2 regions of the Mesorhizobium sp. M0410 genome follow, and region 1 is predicted to be linked to the other one. Evidence: riboswitches for the same ligand, from Rfam matches in the RefSeq annotation. Region 1 holds a riboswitch; the other holds the start of a gene.
What was found. Region 1 has a riboswitch for S-adenosylmethionine ahead of metX (homoserine O-acetyltransferase MetX). Riboswitches for the same ligand answer to the same signal wherever they lie in the genome.
Positions count from the first base shown of each region.

Region 2: it holds a riboswitch for S-adenosylmethionine, as region 1 does, so the genes downstream of both, NKI63_RS17090 (O-succinylhomoserine sulfhydrylase) here and metX (homoserine O-acetyltransferase MetX) in region 1, are expected to answer to the same signal.

Region 1 covers NZ_JAMYRN010000005.1:268,584-275,652, forward strand. The annotation lists gene NKI63_RS09480 (RNA polymerase subunit sigma-70) at 1-1,014, opposite strand, end outside; gene NKI63_RS09485 (hypothetical protein) at 1,086-1,346, opposite strand; gene NKI63_RS09490 (SDR family NAD(P)-dependent oxidoreductase) at 1,321-1,800, opposite strand; gene NKI63_RS09495 (DUF1330 domain-containing protein) at 2,073-2,393, shown strand; gene metW (methionine biosynthesis protein MetW) at 2,419-3,033, opposite strand; gene metX (homoserine O-acetyltransferase MetX) at 3,092-4,261, opposite strand; SAM riboswitch at 4,356-4,433, opposite strand; gene hisC (histidinol-phosphate transaminase) at 4,572-5,681, shown strand; gene NKI63_RS09515 (prephenate/arogenate dehydrogenase family protein) at 5,688-6,623, shown strand; gene NKI63_RS09520 (DUF2125 domain-containing protein) at 6,655-7,069, opposite strand, start outside.
Region 2 covers NZ_JAMYRN010000010.1:136,373-143,441, forward strand. The annotation lists gene araD1 (AraD1 family protein) at 1-207, shown strand, start outside; gene NKI63_RS17085 (2'-deoxycytidine 5'-triphosphate deaminase) at 263-1,357, opposite strand; SAM riboswitch at 1,493-1,570, shown strand; gene NKI63_RS17090 (O-succinylhomoserine sulfhydrylase) at 1,640-2,830, shown strand; gene NKI63_RS17095 (ceramide glucosyltransferase) at 2,866-4,020, opposite strand; gene apaG (Co2+/Mg2+ efflux facilitator ApaG/CorD) at 4,249-4,641, shown strand; gene NKI63_RS17105 (Hsp33 family molecular chaperone) at 4,648-5,658, opposite strand; gene argF (ornithine carbamoyltransferase) at 5,836-6,747, opposite strand; gene NKI63_RS17115 (aspartate aminotransferase family protein) at 6,762-7,069, opposite strand, start outside.

The DNA.
Region 1 (7,069 bases):
CAGGCCGAAGGCCGGGAACAGAGATGGCCCGAGCGGTCCTATGAAGATCGTCAAGGAAGCGATCCCGCCCTCGGCTGCGTCGAACACGTGCAGGGAATGGGCCCGCCATTCAGGGCCATCGTGGCTGCGGGAATAAACCCCGACCGCCGGCTGGGCATTGGCCCGGGTGGCCAGCGTGCGGAAGCCGCCAAACCTCGGCCAGACGGTCTCGAAGAAACCGCGGATCGCTTCGCGGCCTTGATACCATTCGCGCCAAGGCGGCATTGTATAGATGGCGTCCTCACGCAGCAGCTCGATCAAGCTGTCGAGATTGGCGGCCTGCCAGGCCTGCATGTAGCGTTCGAGCAGCAGGCCTTCTTCGGGGCTGGGTCGTGATCGGCTGGCCGGCCGTCCCTGAGGATAGCGCGCCGCCAGCGTTGCACGGGCCCGCTGCAACGCACTGTTGATCGAAGCCGTCGATCCACCCAGCAAACGCGCCGTCTCAACAGCCGACCATCCCAGGACGTCGGCAAGCAGCAGCGCGGCGCGCTGCCTGGGCGGCAGATCCTGGATCGCGGCGACGAAGGCGAGCTGGACGGCCTCGCGGCTCTCGTAACGAGCTTCCGGACCTGGCTCGCTGCCGGCAATGTCTGGAAGCTCGGCGTCGGGGTAGGGCTCCAGCCAGGCGATGTCGGCTACGGGCCCGCCTACGGCCGCCCCGTGCGAGGGCGGCCGTCCGAGTTCCCGGAGAATGCGACGCGCCCTCGACCTCGCATTGATGGCGTTGAGGCAAGCGTTGGTCGCGATCATGTAGAGCCAACCGCGAACCGAACCCCGCCCGTCGAACTCCGACCTGGCGCGCCAGGCGCGAAGCAACGTGTCCTGGACGAGGTCGTTGGCCTCGTGCAGCGAACCCATCATGCGATAGCAATGCAGCTTGAGCTCGCGGCGATGGACGGCCGTGACCTTCTCGAAGGCCAGCCGATCGAGGATCGGCTGGCCTGCTGGTTCCAGAGGTGGTTGAGCGTCTGTCATGCGGGCTGTGCGGTTACGAGTGAGCGTTGCATTACGCGCGCCTCAAGCGGCCGGTGCAAGCCCGCTCCCGCTCACCATGAAGGAACTGCCTTGCGGCTGGCCGGTGGCGAGCGCGACCACCGCCCGTCCGACGTCGGCCGGGGTTGCATGTCGGTCATGGCGGCGATGAAGTCCGCCGGCTGGATGCCCATATAGGCAGCGACGCTGTCGACGCCGGCCTTGCCCACGCCGGTTTCCGGCATGATGCGCATCGGCGCGAGCGCCATGAAGCGAAGGCCGAGGCCGAGCCGGTCGGCTTCCTTCTGGCTATGACCGGCCAGGAACATCTGCATGCGTTTTGCGCCGGCATAGCCGCCGGTATTGGGTGGCCCGCCGGTCAAGGCCGCGCCACTGGAGATCAGAACGATACGGGTTCCCGGCTTGAGCGGACGCCGCAGAGCGGCCCGGCAAAACAGGAACGATGCCTTGACGTCCGTGTCCCAATTTGCGGAGAACGCCTTCCAGTTCTGTTCGTGCAGCGGCGCGGAAGGGGCCAGCGCCTGCGCAGATTACCAGCACGTCCGGTTCCAGCGCGGCGAAGACCTTATCGGGGGCGGAGTCCACCGTCGCATCGACCACGAGCGTCTTCACGCCCGAGACCTCCCAGGCAAATTGCGCCAGGGCCTGTTTTCCGCGGGCCACGGCCAGCACCGTCGCTCTCTCCTTGAGGGCGGCCTCCGCGATGGAGCGGCCGACCCCGCGGCTGCCTCCGACGACTACAACATTCTGACCTTGCAACGATCCCATGGATCACCTCTCTGCTCCCGGCCGCCGGACCATCCAGGCGCGCTCATCGATAAGGACAGCGCAGGCGTGCGGAAATCATCGGCGCCAGGCGGAAATATTTTTCAGGTGACAGCAGGGCTCGCGCACGGCCCTGTTCGGAGCAGCAACGGCAGAGGCGCGTCGGTTTTGTATTCAGTGTCATTACCTCGGGGGTAATCGACCAGCGTGCAAGGTCTCGGCAAACTGCTCCCATCAAGCCGGTTGTCCGGCTTCGACCACCAGGGAGTACAGCCATGACCGCCTACGCCGTCGCGCATATGCGCCAGGTCACGCCGGGGCCGCAGATCGTCGAGTACCTGCACAAGATCGATGCCACGCTGGAGCCGTTTGGCGGGCGCTTCATCGTGCATGGCAGCGAGGTGGAAGTCGTTGAAAACACCTGGCCGGGCCACCTCGTCATGATCGAATTTCCAGACATGCAGCAGGTGCGTGCATGGTACCGCTCGCCCGCCTATCAGGAGATCTTGCCGCTGCGCACCGAGAATTCTCAGTCCGACGTGGTCCTGGTCGATGGCGTCCAGCACCCGCACAAGGCCACCGACGTTCTCGAATAAGGGGACGATCCGCGACGATTGGCTCTTATCGTTTCAGCAGAAACACCGCCTGCTGGCCGAAAAAATTCCAGAACCACCACGGCATCGAGAAGCCGATCCGCTGGCCATTGGCGTCGAGCGCGGTCGCCTTTTCCACCGTCGCGCCAAGCTCGTCGCACAGATTGACGAAATCGCGAATGGTGCAGAAATGGATGTTGGGGGTGTCATACCAGGAATAGGGCAGGTCCTTGGTAACCGGCATGCGGCCGTTGAACAGTAGCGAAAAGCGCACCCGCCAGTGACCAAAATTTGGGAATGAGACGATAGCGCGGTTGCCGATCCTGAGCAGTTCGTCGAGCACCAATTTCGGATTGCGGGTCGCCTGCAAGGTCTGCGACAAAACGACGAAGTCGAAGCCCTTATCGGGATAGAATTGGAGATCCTTATCGGCATCGCCCTGGATGACCGACAGGCCGCGCGCCACGCATTCGTTGACGCCGCGCTGCGACAGTTCCAGCCCGCGACCGTCGACCTTCTTGGTCGCCTGCAGCAATTCGAGCAGCAGGCCGTCGCCGGAACCGACGTCTAGCACCCGCGACTGCGGCGGGATGAGATCGGCGATGACCTCGAGGTCGACGCGCTGGGCGCGGTTGACGCTCATGGGCTCGTCACTTGCCTGGCGCATGGTCCTGATCCGAACAATCCGGAACTTTTCGGGGTCATGCGCCGAGCCCTCTCGCCCGCGCCGCCGAGGCGATGAAGCCTTTGATGGCGGCGAACAGTTCCGGTTCGTCGAGCAGGAAGGCGTCGTGGCCGCGGTCGGTCTCGATCTCGACGAACGAGACCGAGGCGCCGGCCGCGTTCAGCGCGTGCACGACCGAGCGGCTTTCCTCGGTCGGGAACAGCCAATCGCTGGTGAACGAAACCAGGCAGAAGCGCGTCTTGGTGCCGGCGAAGGCATCGGCCAACCGGCCGCCATGGTCGGCGGCGAGATCGAAATAGTCCATCGCCCGGGTCATGTAGAGATAGGAGTTGGCATCGAAGCGATCGACGAAGGTCATGCCCTGATGGCGCAGGTAGCTCTCGATCTGGAAGTCGGCATCGAAGCCGAAGGTCAGGGCTTCGCGATCCTGAAGGTTGCGGCCGAACTTGCGGTGCAGCGCTGCTTCCGACAGATAGGTGATGTGAGCGGCCATGCGCGCCACCGCCAGCCCCTTTTCCGGCCGCTTGCCGTGCTCGAAGTATTTGCCGCCATGCCAGTCCGGGTCGGCCATCACTGCCTGCCTGCCGACCTCGTGGAAAGCGATGTTCTGCGAAGAATGGCGGGCGCCGGTGGCGATCGGCAGCGCCGAGAAGACGCGCTCGGGATAGCTCGAGGCCCATTGCAGCACCTGCATGCCGCCCATCGAGCCGCCCAGCACGCTGAACAGCTGTTCGATACCGAAATGCTCGACCAGCATCAGCTGCGCGCGCACCATGTCGCGGATGGTGATGATCGGCAGGTCGAGCCCGTAGGGCTTGGCGGTGGCGGGATTGGTCGAGGCGGGGCCGGTGGAGCCGAGACAGCCGCCGATGACGTTGGACGAGATGACGAAGAAACGATCGGTGTCGATGATCTTGCCGGGGCCGATCAGCACTTCCCACCAGCCTGGCTTGCCGGTCACCGGATTGGTGTTGGCGACATGCTGGTCGCCGGTCAGCGCATGGCAGACGAGGATGGCGTTGGAGCGCGCGTCGTTGAGCGTGCCATAGGTCTGGTAGGCAATCTGGAAGGGCGACAGCAGCGTGCCGGCGTCGAGCTTGAGCGGCTTGTCGGCGCCGAAACGCAACACCGGGCTCGACGGCTGGTCGGCCTCGTTGTTGGTTTTTCGCGCGCGCAAAGCGACCATCATATCTCCTTGCCCGCCTTCAGTTGTCCACCGCCAGTCTGGGCAACAACCAGCCAGGGCAACAAAAAACCGGCCATGCCTTCGCAAAGCCGGTTACAAGATGCAAACGGCCCTTTAGCAAGTTGTTTAACGTGGCTGCAAGCCGACCGGCCAAATCACCACGGAACTTTCGCTGCTCTTCTAGGACCGACGCATGGCTTCGTCAACGGCAAGTTCTTGATCCCGAATTGCCGCCCCTCGACATTCCGGGCCACGGCTTGTATTTCCGCTGCGGCTTCCGGATGGAGGCACTCTCGACGGATTTCATGGAATGAGCCAGATACCGGATCAGACACGTCCAAGGCCCCGCGCCGGCATCATGGACATCGAAGCCTATGTACCCGGCAAGAGCGCGGCGCCTGAAGGTGTCGCCAAGGTCCACAAATTGTCGTCGAATGAGAACCCGCTCGGCCCTTCGCCAAAGGCGATAGAGGCCGCGCGCGCGGTCGCCGACAAGCTCGCGGTCTATCCCGACGGCAGCGCCAGGCGTCTGAGGGAAGCGATCGCCGAGGTGCACGGGCTCAACCCGGCGAACATCGTCTGCTCCAACGGCTCCGACGAGATTCTGGGCCTGCTGGCGCAGACCTACCTCGCGCCCGGCGACGAAGCCATCATCACCGAACACGGCTTCATGGTCTACAAGATCTACATACAATCGGCCGGTGCCGTCCCGGTTACGGTCAAGGAGACCGATGAACGCGCCGATGTCGATGCAATCCTTGCCGCGGTGACGCCGCGTACCAGGATCATCTTCCTTGCCAATCCCAACAATCCAACCGGCACCTACGTGCCGTTCCAGGAGGTGCGCCGCCTGCATGCCGGCCTGCCGCGAAACGTGCTTCTGGTGCTGGATGCAGCTTACGCCGAATATGTCCGGCGCAACGATTATGAAGCCGGCGTCGAGTTGGTGGGTAGCGCAGAAAACGTGGTCATGACCCGCACTTTCTCCAAGTTGGGCCTGGGCGGCGCGCGGATCGGCTGGATGTATGCGCCAATGCATATCATCGACGCGATCAACCGCGTGCGCGGGCCTTTCAACGTCAATGCGACGGCTATCGAGGCCGGTATCGCGGCGATCCGCGACCGCGTCCATATCGAGCGCAGCGTGGCGCATAACGAGACCTGGCTGGCATGGCTGACCGAGCAACTAAGCGGGCTTGGGCTGCGGGTGACACCGAGCGTCGGCAATTTCATCCTTATCCACTTTCCCGAGGACAAAAAGCATTCGGCGGCGGCCGCCGACGACTACCTCAGTGCGCGCGGCTACATATTGCGGCGCGTTTCCGGCTACGGTTTTCCGAACGCGCTGCGCATGAGCATCGGCACCGAAGAGGCCAACCGCGGCGTTGTCGCCGCACTCGCGACATTCCTGAAAAGCTAGAACACCATGACCTCACCGATGTTCGAAAAGATCGCGCTGGTCGGCATCGGCCTGATCGGCTCGTCGCTGGCCCGCGTCATCCGCCGTGAGGGGCTCGCCGGCCAAGTCGCGATTTCGACGCGCAGCGAAGCGACGCTGGCGCGGGCGAGCCTACTCGCCCTCGGCGACACCTACACGACGGATGCGAAAGAGGCGGTTCGCGATGCCGATCTGGTCGTCGTTTCGGTGCCGGTCGGCTCTTCGGGTACCGTCGCCGCGGAAATCGCGCCGACGCTGAAGAAGGGCGCCATCCTTACCGATGTCGGCTCGACCAAGGCATCGGTGATCGCGCAGATGCAGCCGCATGTGCCTGATGGCGTGCACTTCATTCCCGGCCATCCTTTGGCCGGCACCGAAAAGTCGGGACCAGATGCCGGTTTTGCCGAACTGTTCGAGAACCGCTGGTGCATCTTCACGCCGCTGCCCGGCACCGATCCCGCGGCACTGGAAAGGCTCTCGGAATTCTGGCGCCGCTGCGGCTCCAACATCGACACGATGGACCCGCAGCATCACGACATGACGCTGGCCATCGTTTCGCACCTGCCGCACATCATCGCCTATAACATCGTCGGTACCGCCGACGATCTGGAGTCGGTGACCAAGTCCGAGGTCATCAAATACTCGGCTTCCGGCTTTCGCGACTTCACCCGTCTCGCGGCGTCCGACCCGACCATGTGGCGTGACGTCTGCCTGCACAACAAGGACGCCATCCTCGAAATGCTGGCGCGATTCTCGGAAGATCTGTCCTCGCTGCAGCGGGCGATCCGCTGGGGCGACGGCGAAAAGCTGTTCGACCTGTTCACCCGCACCCGCGCCGTCCGCCGCTCGATCATCGAGGCCGGCCAGGACATCGACGTACCGGATTTCGGTCGCCAGGCAGTCGAACACCCGCCGAAGGGATAAGCCGCGGCAGGCCGATCGCAGTCCCGACCGCCTAGTCAAGCGGCTTGATCTTGCCGAGCGGGATGAAGCCGAGCGAGGCCTTGCCCCTGACGATCTTCAGCGGCATCGACGGCTGGTTGCCGAGCAGCGCCAGTCCGGCAAAGCCGGTTTGGATCTCTTTCTTCTGCTCGGGGATGGCGGTGGCAAGGATCGCCGCCACGGCCTTTGGATCATTGAGCTTGATCGTCAGATCGGCATTTATGAGACCGCCGTCATCGACCGACAGCGGTCCGGAAACGGTGATGCGCGCAGTTCCGGACGACAGATCGAGCTCGTGGATTTCGGCCGCGAGGCCGCGCAGGCTCTTCGGGTTTGCCATGATCAGCATCACGCCGTTCTTCAGCGTCACATCGCCGCTGCCATCGAGCGGCGGCAAGACGCGCCCGTCGATGGCCGCCGCGTCGATT
Region 2 (7,069 bases), on a different contig from region 1:
GAGCATCACCACTTCAAATACTCGGCCTTCCGCCAGCCGGGTGATGTGCATGTACACATGTTCGGCACGGCAACACTGTCCTTCGCCGACGGCATCAGGACCGAGGCCGGTGACGTATTCGAAATCGAGGCGCAGGATTTCGGCCTGCCGCTGCGCAACCCGCTTGAAATCGAGCAGCCGGTGAAGGTGGCGGTGAAGGCGCTTTGAGGCGTCGATGACAGCGTGATCTCCCCCCTCGTGGGGGAGATTGGCAGTTCCAAACTCATCGCGCGGCGCGGAAATGCTTGGACAGTTTCAGGCCCTGCGCCTGATAGTTCGAGCCGAGATCTGTGCCGTAGAGCGCCTGCGGCCGTTTCAGCATGTGCTCGTAGACCAACCGTCCGACGATCTGGCCGTGGTCGAGGATGAACGGCACTTCGTGGCTACGCACCTCGAGCACCGCCCGGCTGCCGGTGCCGCCCGACGCCGAATGGCCGAAACCCGGGTCGAAGAAACCGGCATAATGGACGCGGAACTCGCCGACCAGCGGGTCGAAAGGCGTCATTTCGGCGGCGTAGAGTGGCGGCACATGGACCGCCTCGCGCGACACCAAGATGTAGAATTCGTCCGGATCGAGCACCAGCTCGCCGGCGCCGCTTTTGTAGAGCGGCTCCCAGAAATCGACGACATCCTGCGCGGCGCGCTTGTCGACGTCGACCAGGCCGGTGTGGTGCTTGCCGCGATAGCCGACCAGCCCGTCCTTGTCGCCGTCGAGATCGATCGACAGCGCGATTCCGCCGCCTGAGATGTTGGGTGGTTCGGTGGCGACCAACATTTCGGCGCGGTGCAACTCGTGCAGCTCGCTTTCCGACAAGAGCGCATTGCCGGTGCGGAACCTGATCTGCGACAGCCGCGAGCCGGTCCGCACGATGATCGGGAAAGTGCGCGGGCTGACCTCCAGATAGAGCGGGCCTTCATAGCCAGCGGCGATCTTGTCGAACTCGTGGCCACGGTCGGTCATTACGCGGGTGAAGATATCGAGCCGTCCGGTCGAGCTTTTCGGGTTGGCGGAGGCGGAAATATGGGCGGGCAGCGCCAGGCTTTCGAGCAGCGGCACGATGTAGACGCAGCCGGTTTCCAGCACCGCACCTTCGGCGAGGTTGATCTCGTGCAGCTTCAGCCGGTCGAGCTTGTCGACAACCCTGTGGTCCGGGCCGGGCAAGAAGGAAGCACGCACTCGCCAGGCCTTGTCGCCGAGCCTGAGGTCAAGGCTGGCCGGCTGGATCTGATCGGCATCGAGCATGCGCGGCGATTTCAGCGCGCCCGTCTGGAACAGCTCGGAAATATGCTGATCGGGAAGAATGCCTGTCTGCCGCAAGGGTCTGGCTCCGTTCGAAGGCCGGGCGAGGTCTTGTTCTGTCGCAGGTCCGACCGTGGACGCCTTTGGCACCTGCTTGGTACAACCCTCTTAATCATGCCGGCAATTGACGCAAGCGTGGCGCGGGTCTAAAGCTCGTTATCCCGTGGTGATTTGGCCGGTCGGCTTGCAGCCACGTTAAACAAGTCGCTAAAGGACCGTCGGCCGCAAGGCCATATGGACCGGTTGCGACTTTCGCGGCCGGTTTTTTGTTGTTTGGACCAATTTTGGTGTTTGGATGGAATGATGACCAAGAAGCGCGACTGGAAGCCTCAGACCGCACTCGTGCATGCCGGGACGCTGCGTTCCGGCTTCGGCGAGACCTCCGAGGCGATGTATCTCACCCAAGGCTATGTCTACGAGACGGCGCAAGCGGCGGAGGCCCGCTTCAAGGGCGAGGAGCCGGGCTTCATCTATTCGCGCTATGCCAATCCGACGGTCGACATGTTTGAGAAACGCATGTGCGCGCTGGAAGGAGCCGAGGACGCGCGCGCGACGGCATCCGGCATGGCGGCGGTGACGGCAGCACTGCTGTGTAGCGCCAAGGCGGGCGACCATATCGTGGCGGCGCGCGCGCTGTTCGGCTCCTGCCGCTGGGTGATCGAGACGCTGGCGCCGAAATACGGCATTGAGGCAACGCTGGTCGACGGCACCGACATCGCCAATTGGGAAAAGGCGGTCAAGCCAAACACCAAACTGTTTTTCCTGGAAAGCCCTACCAATCCAACGCTGGAGGTAGTCGACATTGCCGCCGTCGCGGCACTTGCCAATTCGATCGGCGCCAGGCTGATCGTCGATAATGTCTTCGCTACGCCCTTGCAGCAGAAACCCCTGCAGCTCGGCGCCCACATCGTCGTCTATTCGGCCACGAAGCATATTGACGGCCAGGGGCGTTGTCTTGGCGGCATCGTTCTGTCGGACAAGAAATGGATCGACGAGAATCTGCATGACTATTTCCGCCACACCGGCCCCAGCCTCTCGCCCTTCAATGCCTGGACGCTGCTGAAAGGCCTGGAGACGCTGCCGCTACGCGTACGCCAGCAGACGGAAAGTGCCGGCCGCATCGCGGATTTCCTGGCCGAGCGCCCGCAAATCGCCCGCGTCATCTATCCCGGCCGCGCCGACCACCCGCAAGCGGCCGTGGTCAAGAAGCAGATGTCAGGCGGCTCGACGCTGATTTGCTTCGATGTGAAGGGCGGCAAGCAGGCGGCCTTTGCCTTCCAGAACGCACTCGACGTCGTGCTGATTTCCAACAATCTCGGCGACGCCAAGAGCCTGATCACCCATCCGGCGACGACCACACACAAGAACTTGACTGATGAAGCCCGCGCCGAGCTCGGCATCGGACCGGGAACGCTCAGGCTGTCAGTCGGCCTTGAGGACGCCGACGACCTGCTCGAAGACATCGAGCAGGCACTGAGAGTTGCCGGATAAGGGCGGGCCGAACAGAGGCAGCGGGGACGTGCCGATCAGGCGCCGGACGGGGTCTCTTCCAGCTCCGCGACAGTCTTTGTCTGGATAGTCATCACGTTGCCGCGCCAGTCGACGGCGCCGCTCAGCCATCCGCGCGCCCAAATGGCGGGAAGCATCAGGTCTCGTGCCATCATCGCCGGGATCGTGCGCGGCGACAGGTGCCATCCCTTGGCCGAGGCCAAGGCGCATTCCGGCAGGTAGGCCGCGACCAGCACGGCGATGGCGGTTGCCGGCAGGCTGACGCCGGCGTCAGCCGCAGCGATCAGTGCAAGCACTAGCGGCGGTGCCGCGCCGATCAGGATTTCGGGGGCAAAGAACAGTGCAAAGGTGACGCGGCGCAGCCGCGCCCAGCGCGCCTGCCGTGACCAGATCTCGCCAAGCGTGCGCCGGCCGAGCGGCTGTTCGAAGGGAGAGGCGACAAGATTGACCCGCAGTCCGAGCCCATTGACCAGCTTGGTCGCGGCGGCGTCCTCGGCGATCTCGGCGGCAAGCGCGCGGATGCCGCCATTGGCATCGAGCATTGGCTTGTTCCACAACATGCTCTTACCCTGGGCGAAGCCGAGGCCGAGCGCCTCTCCAGCGTACTGCCAGCGTGCCTGCAGCGTGTTGAGAAAGGCGCATTCGACCTCCCCCCAGAAGCCGTCCGGCCGCGAGCCGATCGGCGTCGAGCAGACGAGGCCAGTGTCGTGCCGCCACGCCGCCATCAGGTACTGGACGTAGTCGCTCGGCATAAGCACGTTGGAATCGGCAAGGATGACCCAGCGATAACGCGCCGCCTCCCAACCCTTCACGCAATTGTTGAGTTTTGGATTGCCGCTGATGCGGTCGTCACCGACCAGAAGGCGGGCGCGAATAGCTGGAAAGCGCGCCATTGCGGCGGTGATCGGCTTGACCACCGGGTCGTCGGCATGGGCGACACAGAAGATGAGTTCGTAGCGCGGCCAGTCGAGTGAGAAGGCGCGCTCCAGCGTCTCTTCGGCAAACGGCTCGACGCCGCGCGCCGGGATGACGATCGATACCGGCGGCGCGTTGGCCGCGGGCGGTGCAATACTGGCTGGTCGCTTCAGCTTCTGCGAAGCTAACAGGATGCTGGCGAGATTTGAAAGAAGGAGGGCTATGGAAAGGAGGGCGGCTGCGTATGTCGGTTCCATCGAGATCTGGTCACTCCAGAAATGCCGGCCGCATGACAGCCGTTTTCAACAATTCGACAGAACGCTGAGTCGTCCGGCACAAGCCTGCACACCATCATTGTCATGTGTCACTCAAATGACATTGTTTTTCGGCACCTGCGCTTGAGATCGGGCAAGAAGATGCTGCGCATCGTTGACCAAACTGCGCTGAGCATCGAAAGTTCCATCTACATTGCTTTGGAGCAGTTTATGTACAGCGCCGTCACCCGCAACATCGAAGTGCAGGTCAGGCCGTTCTATCTGGAGGATCACTCCGATCCGCCGCAAAACCGCTATGTCTGGGGCTACCAGGTGACCATCGACAATCAGTCGGATGAGTTCGTGCAGCTTCTTTCACGCTACTGGCACATCACCGACGGTACCGGCAAAGTCGAGGAAGTGCGCGGCACCGGGGTCGTCGGCGAGCAACCCGGACTCAACCCCGGCGACAGCTATCAGTATACGTCCGGATGCCCGCTCTCGACCCCGTCCGGCATCATGGTCGGGCACTACACAATGCGCAACAAGCGGGGCGAGACGTTCGACGTCGCCATCCCCGCCTTCTCGCTCGATTTGCCGGGCACGCGGCGCACCGTCAATTGAGGGCCGTCATCCAGCCGCTGCAAACTCCGCCGGGTCGAAGTCATATTGCTTCGAGCAGAATTCGCAGGCGACGTGAATGCTGCCATCCTCGGTGCTGTCCCTGATCTCCTCGGCGGAAAAGCCTTCGAGAATGCCGCGGATCTTCTCCCTCGAGCATGAGCACTGGTCGGCGACCGGCACGCCGCCGAACACGCGGACGCCATGCTCGTGGAAAAGCCGGTAAAGCAGCCGTTCGGCGCCGATCGTCGGATCGATCAGCTCGGTCGGTTCAATGGTACCAAGCAGCGCCAGCAGCTCCTGCCAGGAATTGTCGGTCGGGTCATGGATTTCCTCACGCGGATCGCCGTCGCCACCGGGAAGGTCGGGTACGCGCATACGCTCCGCCGACTGCGGCAGGAATTGCGCCAGCAGGCCACCGGCCCGCCATTGCTCGCGGGCACCGCCGACGCCGGGCGTCAGAAGCTTGGCAACCGAAAGGCGGAGGTCCGTCGGAATCTGCTCCGACTGGCGGAAATAGGTGCGTGCGGCATCTTCCAGTGTGACGCCGTCGAGCTGGACGATGCCCTGGTAGCGCTGCGTGTGAGCGCCCTGGTCAATGGTCAGCGCCAGGACGCCGCTGCCGAGCAGCGTCTGCGGTGACGTCTCGCCGGCAGAAGTCAAAGCCTGCAGCCGGTCGGCATCGAAGCGGGCATAAGCGCGCAGCGCGTGCGGCGTGGAGAAATCGGCGACCAGCATGTCGACCGGCCCGTCGGTGCGGGTCTGCAGAATGAACTTGCCCTCGAATTTCAGCGAAGTTCCGAGCAGTACCGTCAGCACACAGGCTTCGGCCAGGAGCCGGGCGACCGGCTCGGGATAGTCGTGGCGGCTGAGAATGGCGTCGAGCATCGGCCCGAGCTGGACGGTGCGGCCGCGCACGTCGAGCGGGCCGACCTCGAACGGCAAGACATGATCGTCGCCGGCGTAGCCGAATTCGCCGAGCTTGGGTTTATGTTCAGCCAATTGATGAGTTTCCAACATGACAAAGCTCCGGGGCGCGGCGATGCCGCCCTCCGGGGCGCATGCGACGAGACGCGCTCGATTTGCGTGATGCGCCTGAGATAGGCACCACCCACTCCCGGATCAAGGCGGCCCAGATCAAGGCGGCCCGGATCAAGGCGGCGCAGATCAGGCCGGCCCGGATCATCGCGGCCCGTATCAAGCGCCCAGGCACCAGGCCAGGACCGCCTTCTGGGCATGGAGCCGGTTCTCGGCCTCATCGAACACCACAGAATGCGGTCCGTCGATGACCTCGTCGGTAACCTCCTCACCGCGATGCGCCGGCAGACAGTGCATGAACAGCGCGTCCGGCTTGGCTTTCGCCATCAGTGCCGCATTGACCTGATAGGGCAGGAAGACATTGTGGCCGCGGGCACGGTGCTCCTGGCCCATCGACACCCAGCAGTCGGTGACGATGCAGTCGGCCTCGTGAACGGCCTCCTCGGGCGAGCGGGTGAATTTCAGCTTGCCGCCATTGGCTTTCGACCAGTCGACATGCTTCTGAGCCGGTTCGCTGCCCTCGGGCACGGCGACGTTCAGCTTGAATTGGAACCGCGCAGATGCCTCCAGGAGCGAATGCAGCACGTTGTTGCCGTCGCCGGTCCAGGCGATCGTCTTGCCGGCCACCGGACCGCGGTGCTCTTCGAAGGTCATGATGTCGGCCATCAGCTGGCAGGGATGGGTCTCGTCGGTCAGCCCGTTGATGACGGGGACCGTAGCGTTTTCCGTCAGTTCCAACAGCCGGTCATGCGAGGTGGTGCGGATCATGATGGCATCGACATAGCGCGACAGCACCTTGGCCGTGTCGGCAATGGTCTCCGAGCGGCCAAGCTGCATCTCGGTGCCGGTCAGCATGATCGTCTCGCCACCCAACTGCCGCATGCCGACGTCGAACGATACGCGCGTGCGCGTCGACGGCTTGTCGAAGATCATCGCCAGCACCTTGCCTTCGAGCGGCTTGCTGCGTTCTCCGGCCTTGAGCCTTGCCTTTCGCACAGCTGCGTCGTCGAGCATGAAGCGCAGATCGCCTTCGGAAACGGCAGAAAGATCGGTAAAATGGCGAAGGGACATCAGGAATTCCAGGATTACTTCGCAGCGGCAGCGACGATGGCATCCGCCAGGCTCTTGGCGCCGGCACGAATGCGCTCGAGCGCCTCGTGGATCTCGGCGTCAGTGACGGTGAGAGGCGGCAGCAGGCGGATAACGTTGTCGCCGGCCGGAACCGTCAAGAGATGCTGGTCACGCAGTGCCACCGTGACCTTGGTGTTGGGCATCGCGCATTTAAGCCCAAGCATCAGGCCGGTGCCCCTGATGCTTTCGATAACATCCGGAAATTCGTCGGCGACACCGGCGAGCCCCTGCTTCAACAGCAGCGCCTTGCGCCGGACGTCCT